One region of the Kitasatospora sp. NPDC058046 genome, then DNA from elsewhere that is predicted to be linked to it. Evidence: riboswitches for the same ligand, from Rfam matches in the RefSeq annotation. Region 1 holds a riboswitch; the other holds the start of a gene.
The links. A riboswitch is a leader RNA that binds a small molecule or an ion and turns the genes downstream of it on or off. The one in region 1 is predicted to bind glycine.
Positions count from the first base shown of each region.

Region 2: it holds a riboswitch for glycine, as region 1 does, so the genes downstream of both, gcvT (glycine cleavage system aminomethyltransferase GcvT) here and gcvP (aminomethyl-transferring glycine dehydrogenase) in region 1, are expected to answer to the same signal.

Region 1 is NZ_JBHVRS010000009.1:317,272-324,565, reverse strand. It holds gene ACFVU7_RS20970 (MFS transporter) at 1-46, opposite strand, end outside; gene ACFVU7_RS20965 (PRC and DUF2382 domain-containing protein) at 262-1,542, opposite strand; glycine riboswitch at 1,694-1,797, shown strand; gene gcvP (aminomethyl-transferring glycine dehydrogenase) at 2,035-4,935, shown strand; gene ACFVU7_RS20955 (DUF5999 family protein) at 5,054-5,245, opposite strand; gene ACFVU7_RS20950 (hypothetical protein) at 5,658-6,230, opposite strand; gene ACFVU7_RS20945 (glutamate--cysteine ligase) at 6,609-7,294, shown strand, end outside.
Region 2 is NZ_JBHVRS010000002.1:736,456-743,749, forward strand. It holds gene ACFVU7_RS07595 (L-serine ammonia-lyase) at 1-30, opposite strand, end outside; gene glyA (serine hydroxymethyltransferase) at 192-1,460, opposite strand; gene gcvH (glycine cleavage system protein GcvH) at 1,541-1,921, opposite strand; gene gcvT (glycine cleavage system aminomethyltransferase GcvT) at 2,021-3,142, opposite strand; glycine riboswitch at 3,373-3,474, opposite strand; gene ACFVU7_RS07615 (enhanced serine sensitivity protein SseB C-terminal domain-containing protein) at 3,684-4,487, shown strand; gene ACFVU7_RS07620 (enhanced serine sensitivity protein SseB C-terminal domain-containing protein) at 4,604-5,527, shown strand; gene ACFVU7_RS07625 (ABC transporter permease) at 5,974-6,960, shown strand; gene ACFVU7_RS07630 (ABC transporter substrate-binding protein) at 7,047-7,294, shown strand, end outside.

The DNA of each region.
Region 1 (7,294 bases):
TGCTCTGCTTCTCGGCCGCGGTGGTGGGCTGTGGTGCCTCACTCACGGTTGCTTCCTCCCGTACATAGTGAATGAACTGAAGTAACCATGCAGGGAGATACTTCAGAGTGTCAAATATCGAGTGGTTAAGTTTTGGCAAAGGTGAACGGTCGGGTACGTGACAAGGGCCGTGGTGGGGGTGGCGGGGGCGGGGAGGGGCGCCTGCAGTGGGTGTGCGAGAGGGCCCCGGACGGTGTCCGGGGCCCCTCTTCGCGGGTGGTGTCAGACGAGCGGGCGCAGTGCGGCCGGGCGGGGTGAGTCGGTGGCGGGGGGTGAGGCGGGGGGCGGGGTCGAGCCGGCCGGGGAGGTGTTCTGGGTGGCGGTGGTGTCGTGGACCTCGACGTGCTCGCGGCGGAGCTCCTCCCGGACCACCTCCTCCGTCGTGTAGCGCTCGACGACCAGGCGGACCCGCTCGACGGGCGCGAGGTACTTGCGGACCACCGCGCGCTCCTCGCGGAGGGTGACCTCCTCGACGGCCTCGGCGATGTCCTTCTCGCTGAGCGTGGCGCGCTCGGCGTCGCTGACCGGCATCCGCTCGACCCGGACGCGCTCGTGGACCACGGGGATGCGGCGCTCGACCTGTTCGGTCGTCACGTACTTGCGCAGCTTCGCGGTGCCGAGGGTGTGCCACTCGGTGGTGACCTCCAGCCGCTCCTCGCGGCAGGTGATCTCGACCGGGCCGCTGGGGGCGGACGGGGCGCCGTCGGCGTGCGCGGCGCTGACGGTCGCCGCCGGGGCGGGCGTAGACGCGGGCGCGGGCGCGGGGGCGGGCTGCGACTGCGGCCTCGGCTCCACGGTGGGTGCGACGGGCGCGGCCGCCGGGGTGGCGGTGGTGGCCTCGGGGGTGCTGAGCATCCGCATGTCGGCCTCCGGGGCGGTTCTGGTGCTGTCGGCGACCGCGGCGGTGACGGCGGCGGTGGGCGGGGCGGTGGCGACGGGGGCTCTGGCCGGGGCGGGCTCGGGAACGGGCTCGGGGGAGCGCTCGGGGGTGTGGAAGGTGAGCGACTTCGCCGGGGCCGCCGCGGTCGTCGTGGCGGCGGCGGCCGCCGCCGTGGTGCCGAAGTCGAGGTCGGCCTGCTTGGGCCGGCTCCCGTTCTCGTGGCTCGGGCGGCCGTCCATCGGGGTGTCGAGCCCGTAGTAGCGGTACAGCTGGAGCTCCTGGGCGGGGGACAGGTGCTGGCCGACGCCGAAGTCCGGCGACTCCTTCACCAGCGACTTGTCGTACGGCACCCGGAGCTCGTCGCCGGCGAACTCGCTCGTGGTCAGCGGGACGAAGGCGTCCCGGCCGAAGATGCCGGTCCGGACCGCGGCCCACTCGGGCCGGCCGGTGGCGTCGTCCAGGTAGACCTCGTCGACCGTGCCGATCTTGTCTCCGTTGCGGTCGACGGCCTTGTGACCGATGAGGTCCCGGGGGTCGATGTCGGTCTGCACTCTTTCCTCCCGTGCGCTGAGCTTGCGGAACTCCCGCAGGAAGGCGGCCGGAGCACCCGTTCCGTCCGCCACTTCACACCAAAAGCCATGAATCGGACGGACGCGAGCGGGGTGCGCCGGACGGGCTGCGCGCTGGACCGTCCGGGGGACGCGCGTAGACCCCGAACGACCTGACGCACCCGTGATCGGGGGGCCTCCCGCTGGTACCCTGGGCGACGACCGCAGAGCCCGCTCGGGAGAGTCTCCGACTGCGAAAGCCGCTGGTCGGAGCGCCGAAGGAGCAACTCCTCCCCGGAATCTCTCAGGCATCCGTACCGTGTGGGGTAGGTCACTCTGGAAAGCAGGGCAGGAGCGTCGGCGCGGAAGCCGGCGATCACCACCCTCACCGACGGTGCAAGCCGACGGAGCGCCCACAGCGCCCCGTGCGGGTGAAGCTCTCAGGTCCCGATGACAGAGGGGGAGGCCTGTCGGGTCCGCCCGCCCAGGTTCGTCCGCTGTCCGCAGCGGCGAGGCCGGCCGGCGTGCGTACCCCCGCCGGTCCGTGACCAGGAGGCCTCGACCACCATGAACGCCCAGCCGAACGCGGGACGCCCCACCGGCGCCTCGACCCTCACCGAGCTTGAGCTGGCCAGCCCCTTCGAGAACCGCCACATCGGCCCCGACGCCGCCGCGCAGGAGAAGATGCTGGCGTCCGTCGGCTACGGCTCGCTGGACGAGCTCGCCGCCACCGCGGTGCCCGAGGCGATCCGCTCCATCACCGCCCTGGACCTGCCCGCGGGCCGGACCGAGGCCCAGGTCCTCGCCGAGCTGCGCGAGCTGGCCGGCCGCAACCAGGTGCTCCAGCCGATGATCGGCCTGGGCTACTACGGCACCTTCACCCCGCCGGTGATCCTGCGCAACGTCATGGAGAACCCGGCCTGGTACACCGCCTACACCCCGTACCAGCCGGAGATCTCGCAGGGCCGCCTGGAGGCGCTGCTCAACTTCCAGACCCTGGTCTCCGACCTGACCGGCCTGCCGACCTCCGGCTCCTCGCTGCTGGACGAGGGCACCGCGGCCGCCGAGGCGATGGCGCTGGCCCGCCGCGTCACCAAGGTCAAGGGCGGCGTCTTCCTGGTCGACGCCGAGACCCTGCCGCAGACCGTCGCGGTGATCAACACCCGTGCCGTGCCGACCGGTGTCGAGGTCGTCGTCGCCGACCTGTCCGAGGGCATCCCGGCCGAGATCGTCGAGCGCGGCGTCTTCGGTGTGCTGCTCCAGTACCCGGGCGCCACCGGTGTGGTCCGCGACCTCACCGCGGTGATCGAGCAGGCGCACGGCCTAGGCGCGATCGTCGCCGTCGCCGCCGACCTGCTCGCGCTGACCCTGCTCAAGTCCCCGGGTTCGCTGGGCGCCGACATCGCCTGCGGCACCTCGCAGCGCTTCGGCGTGCCGATGGGCTTCGGCGGTCCGCACGCCGGCTACCTGTCGGTGCGCGCCGAGTTCGCCCGCTCGCTGCCCGGCCGCCTGGTCGGCGTCTCCGTCGACGTCGACGGCAACCGCGCCTACCGCCTGGCGCTGCAGACCCGCGAGCAGCACATCCGCCGCGAGAAGGCCACCAGCAACATCTGCACCGCCCAGGTGCTGCTCGCCGTGATGGCCTCGATGTACGCCGTCTACCACGGCCCCGACGGCCTGGCCGACATCGCCCGCCGCACCCACCGCTACGCCGCGGCCCTCGCCGAGGGCCTGCGGGCCGGCGGCGTCGAGCTGCTGCACGGCGAGTTCTTCGACACCGTCACCGCCGTCGTCCCGGGCCGCGCCGCCGAGATCGCCGCCGCCGCCCGCGCCAACGGCATCAACGTCCACCAGGACGGCGCGGACCGGATCTCCGTCTCCACCGACGAGACCACCACCCGCGAGCACCTGGCCGGCGTCTGGGCCGCGTTCGGCGTCCCCGCCGTCGAGGTCGCCGAGGCCGCCGACGCGCTGCCCGCCGCGCTGCTGCGCGAGGACGAGTACCTGACCCACCCGGTCTTCCACAGCCACCGCTCGGAGACCGCCATGCTGCGCTACCTGCGCCGCCTGTCGGACCGGGACTACGCGCTGGACCGCGGCATGATCCCGCTGGGCTCCTGCACCATGAAGCTCAACGCGACCACCGAGATGGAGGCGGTGACCTGGCCGGAGTTCGGCCAGCTGCACCCCTTCGCGCCGATCGACCAGGCCCAGGGCTTCCTGACCCTGATCCGCCAGCTGGAGCAGCAGCTGGTCGAGGTGACCGGCTACGACGCCGTGTCGATCCAGCCGAACGCGGGCTCGCAGGGCGAGCTGGCCGGTCTGCTGGCCGTGCGCGCCTACCACCACGCCAACGGCGACACCCAGCGCGACGTCTGCCTGATCCCGTCCTCGGCGCACGGCACCAACGCGGCCTCCGCGGTGATGGCCGGCATGCGCGTGGTCGTGGTGAAGACCCTGGTCGACGGCGACGTGGACGTCGAGGACCTGAAGGCGAAGATCGAGCAGCACCGCGACAACCTCGCCGTGCTGATGGTCACCTACCCGTCCACCCACGGCGTGTACGAGACCCAGATCACCGACATCTGCGCCCTGGTGCACGAGGCCGGCGGCCAGGTGTACGTGGACGGCGCCAACCTGAACGCCCTGGTCGGCCTGGCCAAGCCGGGCAAGTTCGGCGCGGACGTCTCGCACCTGAACCTGCACAAGACCTTCTGCATCCCGCACGGCGGTGGCGGCCCGGGCGTCGGCCCGGTCGCGGTGCGCGCCCACCTGGCGCCGTACCTGCCGAACCACCCGCTGCAGCCGGAGGCCGGCCCGGCCACCGGCGTGGGCCCGATCTCGGCCGCGCCGTGGGGCTCGGCGGCCATCCTGCCGATCTCCTGGGCGTACGTCCGGCTGATGGGCGGCGAGGGCCTCAAGCACGCGACCCAGGTCGCGGTGCTGAACGCCAACTACATCGCCAAGCGCCTGGCGCCGCACTTCCCGGTGCTCTACACCGGCCCGGGCGGGCTGGTCGCGCACGAGTGCATCATCGACCTGCGCCCGCTGACCAAGGAGACGGGCGTGACGGTGGACGACATCGCCAAGCGCCTGATCGACTACGGCTTCCACGCGCCGACGATGTCCTTCCCGGTGGCCGGCACGCTGATGATCGAGCCGACCGAGTCCGAGGACCTGCACGAGATCGACCGCTTCTGCGACGCGATGATCACCATCCGGGCCGAGGTCGACAAGGTCGGCTCGGGCGAGTGGGCGGCCGACGACAACCCGCTGCGCAACGCCCCGCACACCGCCGCCACGCTGGCCGGCGACTGGGCGCACGGCTACTCGCGGCAGGAGGCGGTCTTCCCGGCGGGCGTGAACCCGGCGGACAAGTACTGGCCGCCGGTGAGCCGGATCGACGGCGCGTACGGCGACCGCAACCTGGTCTGCTCCTGCCCGCCGCTGGACGAGTACGGCGTCTGACCCGACCGGGCCCAGGAGGTCCGGGTCGGACGGCAGGGCCCCGGCGGAGTTCTCCGCCGGGGCCCTGCCCGTCTGCGCTGGTCGGCGGCTGCCCCCGCCGTACGGTCGGACCGGGTGGTCAGGCCGCGTGGGCGACGGGGCGGCGCGGGGCGATCACCCGGCCGTCGGGCAGCAGTTCGCCGGTGTCCTCGAACAGGACGACGCCGTTGCAGAGCAGGCTCCAGCCCTGCTCCGGGTGACGGGCCACCGATACGGCCGCCTCGCGGTCCTCGGACTCGGCCGTCGGGCACTCAGGACGGTGCTGGCACATGCGTACCCTCGCTTCGCTCTGCGATCCTCCCCGTGGTGCGGTCGCCGGAGGTGGTGCCGTCCGGGGCCGCCGCGGTGGTCGGATCCTGTCCGCGCGCCGGCCAAGTGTGGGCCGGCGCCCAAGTGGGTAGGACAGGGGGTCCTTCCACGCTGGTTCCCAGTGTCGGCATCCCGGGAGCCGCGCGCAGGGATTTCGTGACATGCGCCACAACTCCCGGGTAGAGATCACCCGTTCAGGTGGGGCCGACGGGAAAAGGCGCACCGGTGGGTCAGTCGGGACATGGCCCATTGGGGCCATGCCGAATGGCCCGGACGGGTGGTCACCGTTCGGGTGAGGGTTTGGGAGCGGGCGCGCGGGCGCGGTCGAGGGCCGCCGGGCGGGTGGGCCCGGCGGCCCGTGGGGCGTCGGCGGGTCAGGAGGTGCCGAGCAGCAGCGGCCCGGCGAGCGGGGCGCGGGCGAGCAGCGGCAGCAGTTCGGCGGCCGGCCGGGCGCGGTGCGCGGCGACGCCGAGCGGGGCCGGGGCCAGGGGGATCAGGAGGTCGCCGTCCGGGTCGGCGTCGGGGTTGTGCAGCCAGAGCGCCGTGGCGTACTGGCCGGGGAAGGTCAGCAGCCGGGGCTGCCGGCGGGTCCGGGAGCCCTGGGCGAGCTGCCAGGCCTCGCGCAGGGCCCGGACCGTCGAGTCGAGGTAGGGGCCGGCGGTGAAGTGGGAGAAGCTGTGGCCCTCGGCGCTCTGCACCACCTCGGCGGCGGCGGCCACCTCGGCGCCGTCCTTGATCAGGAAGCGCCAGCCGGTGCGGCGGGCGGCCGGCAGCTCCGGGCGCGGGCCGTTCAGGACGTGCACCGCGAGCGGGTGGGCGGGGAGCAGTGGGCCGGTCGGATGGCGCAGTGCTGCGGCGGCGGGCTGGCGCAGCGCGGTCTCCGAGTCGAGCGCGCCCAGGACGGCGCGCAGGGCGCTCGGCGGGGGCTGGGGGGTTTGCAGAGTCATGGCGGGGTCCGCCTCTCCAAGCGAGATCGGCGTGCGAGTGCGGCATACCGGCGTGGCGGGGCGACGCGTCGTCGGTGACGGGGCCGGGCCGTGTCCGGTTGTGCAGGATCGCGGTGCCGGCGCGGTCGCCGCCTCGACGAGGGCTTTCGGGGCGAGGCGGACCGGCCGGAGCGCTGTGCGAATTCGAACAGGTGCGCAGGGTGATCTGTTTATCACAGGCTGTGGTGTCGGGCAAGTCCACAGTTCGTCTGATTTTCCGTCAGATGCCTTGCATTGCAAGCCAGTACGCACGTTCGGGTATCGATCTTCGCGGTGGGCATCATGCTTGCACGGTCGGTCGACCGGGTGCTCGACGGGGTGGCTCTGGAGGAGGGGACCGTGGGCGAGAAGGTCGTGGCGACTCGGGCGGAACTGGCGGACCGGCAGCTCTACCGGCGCAAGCTCCACACGTGTCTGGACGTGCTCGGACGGATGATCCGGGAGGACCGCTTCGACCGGCCGCGGGCGGTGATGGGCCTGGAGATCGAGCTCAACCTGGCCGACGAGCAGGGCCTGCCGGCCATGAACAACGCGCAGGTGCTGAGCGCGATCGGCTCCAGCGACTTCCAGACCGAACTGGGGCGCTTCAACATCGAGGTCAACATCACGCCGCACCGGCTCTGCGGGCACGTGTTCGAGGAGTTGCGCGAGGAGATCGACACCGGGCTGCGCTACGCCGACCGGCAGGCGGCCGAGGCGGGCGCCCGGATCGTCATGGTGGGCATCCTGCCGACCCTGGAGCACGCCCACACCGGGCTGGACGCGATGAGCCACAACCAGCGGTACAGCCTGCTCAGCGACCAGATCCTGGCCGCCCGCGGGGAGGACATCGCGCTGGACATCGAGGGCGTTGAGCACCTCCAGCTGGAGTCGATCACCATGGTGGCCGAGGCCGCCGCCACCTCGCTCCAACTGCACCTCCAGGTGACCCCGCAGCGGTTCTCCTCGGTGTGGAACGCGGCCCAGGCGATCTGCGGGCCGCAGCTCGCGCTCGGCGCCAACTCGCCCTTCCTGTTCGGGCGGGA
Region 2 (7,294 bases), on a different contig from region 1:
GGAGAAGAGGTCGAAGACGCTGATGGCCACGGGGGACGTCCTTGTCTGGTCTCGTGGAAGGACTTGCGGGCAGGGAGGGGCCGACACGGGACGGGGCACCGCGCGCACTTCCAGTGTGCGCGGTGCCCCGGGGTGCCTGGTACGCCGGAGGGGTGAGGCCGGTCACCCCGCCCGAACGATCACCGGAGTGATCAGAGGTTCGGGTAGAGCGGGTACTTCGCGGCCAGGGCGGAGACCCGGGCCTTCAGCGCGTCGGCGACGGTCTCGTCGAAGGCGGGCTTGAGCGCCTCGGCGATGATGTCGGCGACCTCGCGGAAGTCCTCGGCCTGGAAGCCGCGGGTGGCCAGGGCCGGGGTGCCGATGCGCAGGCCCGAGGTGACCATCGGCGGGCGCGGGTCGTTCGGGATGGCGTTGCGGTTGACGGTGATGCCGACCTCGTGCAGCCGGTCCTCGGCCTGCTGGCCGTCGAGCTGGCTGTTGCGCAGGTCGACCAGGACCAGGTGGACGTCGGTGCCGCCGGAGAGCACGCTGGCGCCGGCCTCGGCCACGTCGGCCTGGAGCAGGCGCTCGGCGAGGATGCGGGCGCCGTCCAGGGTGCGCTGCTGGCGCTCCTTGAACTCCTCGGAGGCCGCGACCTTGAAGGCGACCGCCTTGCCGGCGATCACGTGCTCCAGCGGGCCGCCCTGCTGGCCGGGGAAGACCGCGGAGTTGATCTTCTTGGCGAACTCGGCCTTGGACAGGATGACGCCGCCGCGCGGGCCGCCCAGGGTCTTGTGGGTCGTGGTGGTGACCACGTCCGCGTAGGGCACCGGGTTCGGGTGCAGCCCGGCGGCCACCAGGCCGGCGAAGTGCGCCATGTCCACCATGAGCAGCGCGCCGACCTCGTCGGCGATCCGGCGGAACGCGGCGAAGTCGAGCTGGCGCGGGTAGGCGGACCAGCCGGCGATGATCAGCTTCGGCTGGTGCTCCTTGGCGAGGCGCTCGACCTCGGCCATGTCGACCTGGCCGGTCTTCTCGTCCACGTGGTACGCGGCCACGTTGTAGAGCTTGCCGGAGAAGTTGATCTTCATGCCGTGGGTCAGGTGGCCGCCGTGGGCCAGGCTCAGGCCCAGGATGGTGTCGCCCGGCTGGATCAGCGCGAACATCGCGGCGGCGTTGGCCTGCGCGCCGGAGTGCGGCTGGACGTTGGCGTGCTCGGCCCCGAACAGGGCCTTGATGCGGTCGATCGCGATCTGCTCGACCACGTCGACGTGCTCGCAGCCACCGTAGTAGCGGCGGCCGGGGTAGCCCTCCGCGTACTTGTTGGTGAGCACCGAGCCCTGGGCCTCCATGACCGCCACCGGGGCGAAGTTCTCGGAGGCGATCATCTCCAGGGTGGTCTGCTGGCGGTGCAGCTCGGCGTCGACCGCGGCGGCGATCTCCGGGTCGAGGGCGTGCAGGGACTGGTTGAGAACAGTCATGGTGTGGTCTTCCCGGGAGGAGGAGGGAAAGGGGCCAGGGCGGGACGGACCGCGGTGCGGCGGCCCGTCCCGTCGGGGGCTCAGCCCTGGGGGTTGGTGAGCGCGTCGTACTCGTCGGCGCTGAGCAGCTCGTCGGTGGCCTCGACGCGCACCTTGAACAGCCAGCCGCCCTCGAAGGGGTCGCTGTTGACGAGGGCGTTGTTGTCCAGGACGTCCGGGTTGACCTCGGTGACCTCGCCGGTCACCGGGGAGAACAGGTCGCTGACCGACTTGGTGGACTCCAGCTCGCCACAGGTCTCGCCGGCGGTCACGGTCTCGCCGACCTCGGGCAGCTGCACGTAGACGATGTCACCGAGCGCGTCCGCGGCGTGCTTGGTGATACCGATCGTGGAGACACCGTCCACGGCGGCCGTCAGCCACTCGTGCTCCTTGGTGTACTGAAGGTGCTGGGGGTTGCTCATGGCGTCATTCTCCAGGATGGGAAGCGGGTACGACGAAGCGGGCCGCCGCGCGGACGGCTGCGACGTGCGCGTATGGGAAAACGGGGGGCGTGCGAGGGGTCAGCGGGCGCGCTTGTAGAACGGCAGCGCCACGACCCTGACGGGCTCGTGCTTGCCGCGCACGTCCACCGCGACGGTGGTGCCGGGGGCGGCGTGGGCGGCGTCGACGTAGGCCATCGCGATCGGCTGCCCCAGGGTCGGGGACGGCGCGCCGGAGGTGATCCGGCCGATCGGCTCGCCCTCGGTGGAGACCACGGTGTACTCGGCGCGCGGCACCCGCTTGCCGTCGGAGACCAGGCCGACCAGCACCTTCGGCGGGTTGGTCTCGGCCGCGGCGGCGGCCGCCTCCAGGGCCTTGCGGCCGACGAAGGCGCCCTCGTTGGTGGTCTTGTCGAAGCGGACGACCCGGCCCAGGCCGGCGTCGAACGGGGTCAGGTCGGTGGACAGCTCGTGCCCGTACAGCGGCATGCCGGCCTCCAGGCGCAGCGTGTCGCGGCAGGACAGGCCGCAGGGGACCAGGCCGCGGTCCGCGCCGGCGGCGGTCAGCGCCTGCCAGACCGGCTCGGCGTCGGCCGGGTGACAGAAGATCTCGAAGCCGTCCTCGCCGGTGTAGCCGGTGCGGGCGAGCAGCACCTCGCGGTCGGCCACGAAGGCCGGGAGGATCGCGTAGTACTTCAGGCCGGGCAGGTCGGCGTCGGTGGTGTCGGCCAGGATGCCGGTGGCCTCCGGGCCCTGGACGGCGATCAGCGCGTAGGTGTCGCGGTCGTCGGTGACGACGGCGTCGAAGCCCTTGGCACGGGCGATCAGCTCGTCGAGGACCAGCTGGGCGTTGGAGGCGTTGGCGACGACCAGGAAGGCGTCCTCGCGCAGGCGGTAGACGATCAGGTCGTCCAGGATGCCGCCGTCCTCGGCGCAGATCATGGTGTAGCGGGCGCGCAGCTCGCCCAGCGCGGAGACGAAGCCGACCAGGGCGTGGTCCAGCATCTCGCCGGCCTGCGGGCCGGTGACGGTGATCTCGCCCATGTGCGAGAGGTCGAACAGGCCGGCCTTGGTGCGGACGGCGAGGTGCTCCTCGCGCTCGCTGCCGTAGCGCAGCGGCATGTCCCAGCCGGCGAAGTCGGTCATGGTCGCGCCGAGGGCGCGGTGCAGCGCGTCGAGCGCGGTCAGGCGGAGGGACGACATGGCCAGGAACTCCTCGGTCGGGGCACTCAGGGGTGCACGCACCGGACCGGACCCGCTGGGGGGCCGACCCTGCGCGCGGGCATGCGGCGGCGTGGGTCTCCCCATCTGTCGTCGAACCTGAGAGCTTCACCGCCCCGCCGCCCGCAGCCGTTTCCAGCTTGGGGGACAGCATGACGGCTTGCACCGTGGGTGGGCGCACGACAGGGCCGGGCGCCGCTTTCCAGATGTGCCTAACCCGTGCGGTAGGGGTGCCTGAGAGATTCCGGGGAGGACTTGCTCCTTCGGCGCCGGCTGTGCCTGAGTGGCACTCCGGGCTCTCCCGCGCGGGTTCGAGCGGCCGGTATGGAGTTGTGGGGGCCCGCGGCGCATGCCGTCGGACGGGCACATCATGGCACGTCCCGGACGACGAGGGGAGGGGGGACCCGGTCACACCGCGCGGGACCCGAACACGAGTCCTGACCGCACCCCCCGCACGCCTCTAGACTGCTGCGCGTCGGTGCGGCAGTGGGCGGCCGACGGCAGAGGGCGGAATCGGCGGCGCATGGGGTACCCGGTGGAGCAGCAGCAGGGGTGGGGCGGACCGGAGGAGGCGCCGGCGGGCGGCTCCTGGCCGGCCAACGAACTGGAGCAGGTGCTGACCGCGGCCCTGGGCGACCCGGGCGCGACCCCACGGGTGTTCGAGGTGCTGGCGCGCAGCCAGGTGTGGGTGCCGCTGCCGGCCGGGGCCGACCCGCAGGGCCAGGCGCTCGACCTGCCGACCATCGAGCTGGGCGGCGACCCGTACGTGCCGGTGTTCTCCTCGCAGGAGGTGTTCCTCCAGCAGGCGCCGGGGATGGCCTTCGCGATCGCGCCGGTGTGGGAGTTCGCCCGCGGGCTGCCGCTGGGCCTCGGCATCGCGGTGAACCCGGACGCGCCGGTGGGCCTCCCGGTGCCGCCGCAGGGGGTCGCCGAGCTGCGCCGCGGCCCGCGCGAGGACCGCTGGGAGCAGGCCGAGGGCGCCGCGGAGCCGACCGGCGGCCGGGTGGCGCTGCGCGAGCCGGTGCCGGGCGAGGACCCGGAGCACTTCCTGGCCGCCTGCCGGAGCGAACTGTCGGCGCTGCCCGGTGTGTTGACCGCCCGCAGGGCGCTGGCCAGCATCGAGGGCGAACCGACCGTGATGTTCGTGGGCGTCCAGTTGGACCCGGCGGCCCCGGCCGACCCGGCCGCGGTGAACGAGGCACTCGGGCGAGCGCTGGGAACCGCGCCGCTGCCCGGGGGCGTCCACCTCGTACTGCTCGACCTCGCCGACGACCCGGTGGTCGAGTGGCTGCTCACCCGGGTACTGCCTTTCCACACGCGGGCGTGAGCGGGTCCGGATCAGAGGCACGTCGCCGTGGCGGTGGCCGGTGCCGCGCCATAGGGTGCGTGCAGACGGCCGACGGGTCGGCGGGTTGAGGGAAAGAGGCGCGGCGAGGTGGGCGCATGAGTGCGGGAACGGGAGCGGGCGGTGTGCCGGGGCCCTGGGGCCAGGCACCGGCCGGGCGCCCGGGAGCTGATCCCGGCGCGTTGGAGCGCGCCCTGCGCGACGTCGCGCCGGAGCGCTACGACGCGTACGAGCGGCTGCTGCACGCGCTGGCGGACGGCCGGGTCTGGATGCTGCTGTGGCACGGCACGCCGGGCAGCCCGGACGCGCAGTACGGGAACATGGAGATCAGCGGCCACGGCTACGCGCCGGCCGTCACCTCGCCCGAGCAGCTGACCGCCTCCGGCTGGGCGCGGGCCCACGAGGTCGTCTCCGGCCGGGAGATCGCGGCCTCGCTGTACCGCACCCGCTGGGGCCTGTGGCTCAACCCGCACGCCCCCGGCGGCGGCGTCGGCGTGCCCTGGGCGGACCTCCGGCGGGTCGCCGCGGGCCTGGACCGGCTGCCGGCCGGGCCGTTGAAGCTCAGCGAGCCGCAGTTGAACGCCCAGCCGTTCTTCGCGCTGCTGGAGCGGCAGGCCGCCGAGGTGCGCGCGGTCCGGGCACTGCGCCGGGCCTGGGTGCAGCCCGCGGTGGGGGAGTCGTACCTGGCCATCGGCCTTGACCTCTACGAGAGTTCGCCGCCGGCGGTGGAGGCGGTGCGGGCGCTGATGCAGCGCGCGATCGCGGTGGCCCCGGAGGGGCTCGCGGTGTCCACGGTGGCGATGTCGGACGAGTACGACCCGGTGGCGCTGTGGATGCGCGCCAACGCGCGGCCGTTCTTCGACCGGGAGGCGGGCCGCCCGCCGACCGGCCCGTACCCGCCGGTGCCCCCGCCGCCGTACCCCGGGCAGTCGATGCCGGGCTACGCGTACGGCACCCAGCCGCCGGCGCAGGGCTGGCAGCAGCAGCCGCAGCGGCCGTGGCCCGGCTACCCCGGGCGCTGAATCCCAAAACCCATTCTCCGAAGCCGACTTGATTGTCCGTCAAGTCGGCTTCGATGCTTTCCGGACGAATTTCCGGATGTGCGGCCCGGTCATCTTGACATGGCAGTTACAGCCATGTGAAGAGGTATATGCCGAAGATCGGGGAGGTGCATGCACGCAGATCACAGTTGGGCATCTGTCGGTTGTCAGGGCTGGCGCAAGCCAGTTCGGATGGCAGAGAGTTCTGCGCAACGCACCGCGCGTGCTGGAACCCCACAAAGGTGAGCGCGCACGCCGACAAGCCCGTCCACGCGACGCCCATCCCGCGTGGTGGCAGTGCCTGTGCACGACGCACTGCCGTCAACACCCGCTCCTCCTAAGCACCTCCGCACGTCCGCAGCCGCACCGCCGAAGACGGCGACCGGCACCCGTGGGCCGGCCACCGTCGGCGAGGGGACCAACTGACCATGACATCCGTGACCACCGCCGGGAACGAGCCGGAGGCAGCAGCCGCCGCCGGACCGGCCAAGAAGATCGAGGGCCGCTCCCTCGGCCAGATCGCCTGGACCCGCTTCAAGCGGGACAAGGCCGCCGTCGCCGGCGGCGTCGTGGTGATCCTGCTGATCATGCTCGCCGTGCTGGCCAAGCCGATCGAGTCGATGTTCGGGCTCGACCCGGACGCCCTCCACCAGGACCTGCTGGACGCCGACCTCGGCGGTCTGCCGTTCGGCGACTGGGGCGGCATGAGCCTCGAACACCCGCTCGGCATCGACCCGCTGCAGGGCCGTGACCTGCTCACCCGCGTCATCGAGGGCTCCTGGGTCTCCCTGCTGGTCGCCTTCGGCGCGACCCTGCTGTCCAACACCATCGGCACCGTGCTCGGCATCATGGCCGGCTACTACGGCGGCTGGGTGGACACCGTGATCAGCCGGGTGATGGACGTCTTCCTGGCCTTCCCGCTGCTGCTCTTCGCCATCGCGATCTCGACCTCGCTCCAGGGCGGAGCCTTCGGCCTGCACGGCCTGCCGCTGCACATGCTGGTGCTGATCTTCGTGATCGGCTTCTTCAACTGGCCCTACATGGGCCGGATCGTGCGCGGCCAGACGCTCTCGCTGCGCGAGCGGGAGTTCGTCCACGCGGCCCGCAGCCTCGGCGCCCGCGGCCCGTTCATCCTGTTCAAGGAGCTGCTGCCCAACCTGGTCGGTCCGATCCTGGTCTACTCGACCCTGCTGATCCCGACCAACATCCTCTTCGAGGCGGGGCTGAGCTTCCTCGGCGTCGGCATCCAGCCGCCGCAGGCCTCCTGGGGCGGGATGCTCCAGGACGCGATCCGGTACTACCAGGTGGACCCCCAGTACATGGTGGTCCCCGGTCTGGCGATCTTCGTCACCGTGCTCGCCTTCAACCTGCTCGGCGACGGTCTTCGCGACGCCCTCGATCCCAAGAGCAACTGATCCCGCCGCACATGACCACGCATCATGTGATGCGCCGTCAAGGCTCTCCTTCACCGCCTCCCATCCCCAAGGGGTTGATCTCACCCATGCGTAGGTCCCGTACCGTCGCCCTGACCGCGGCCGCAGCCGCCGCCGTCCTGGTCGTGACCGGTTGCACCAGCTCGTCGAAGGACACCGGTTCCGCCTCGTCCTCCGGCACCGGAGGCGGCTCCGGCGCCAACGCCGCCACCAAGGGCATCGTCAACGCCTCGGACAAGAAGGGCGGGACGGTCACCTACGAGATGAAGGGCACCCCGGACTCGCTCGACCCGGGCAACACGTACTACGCGTACAT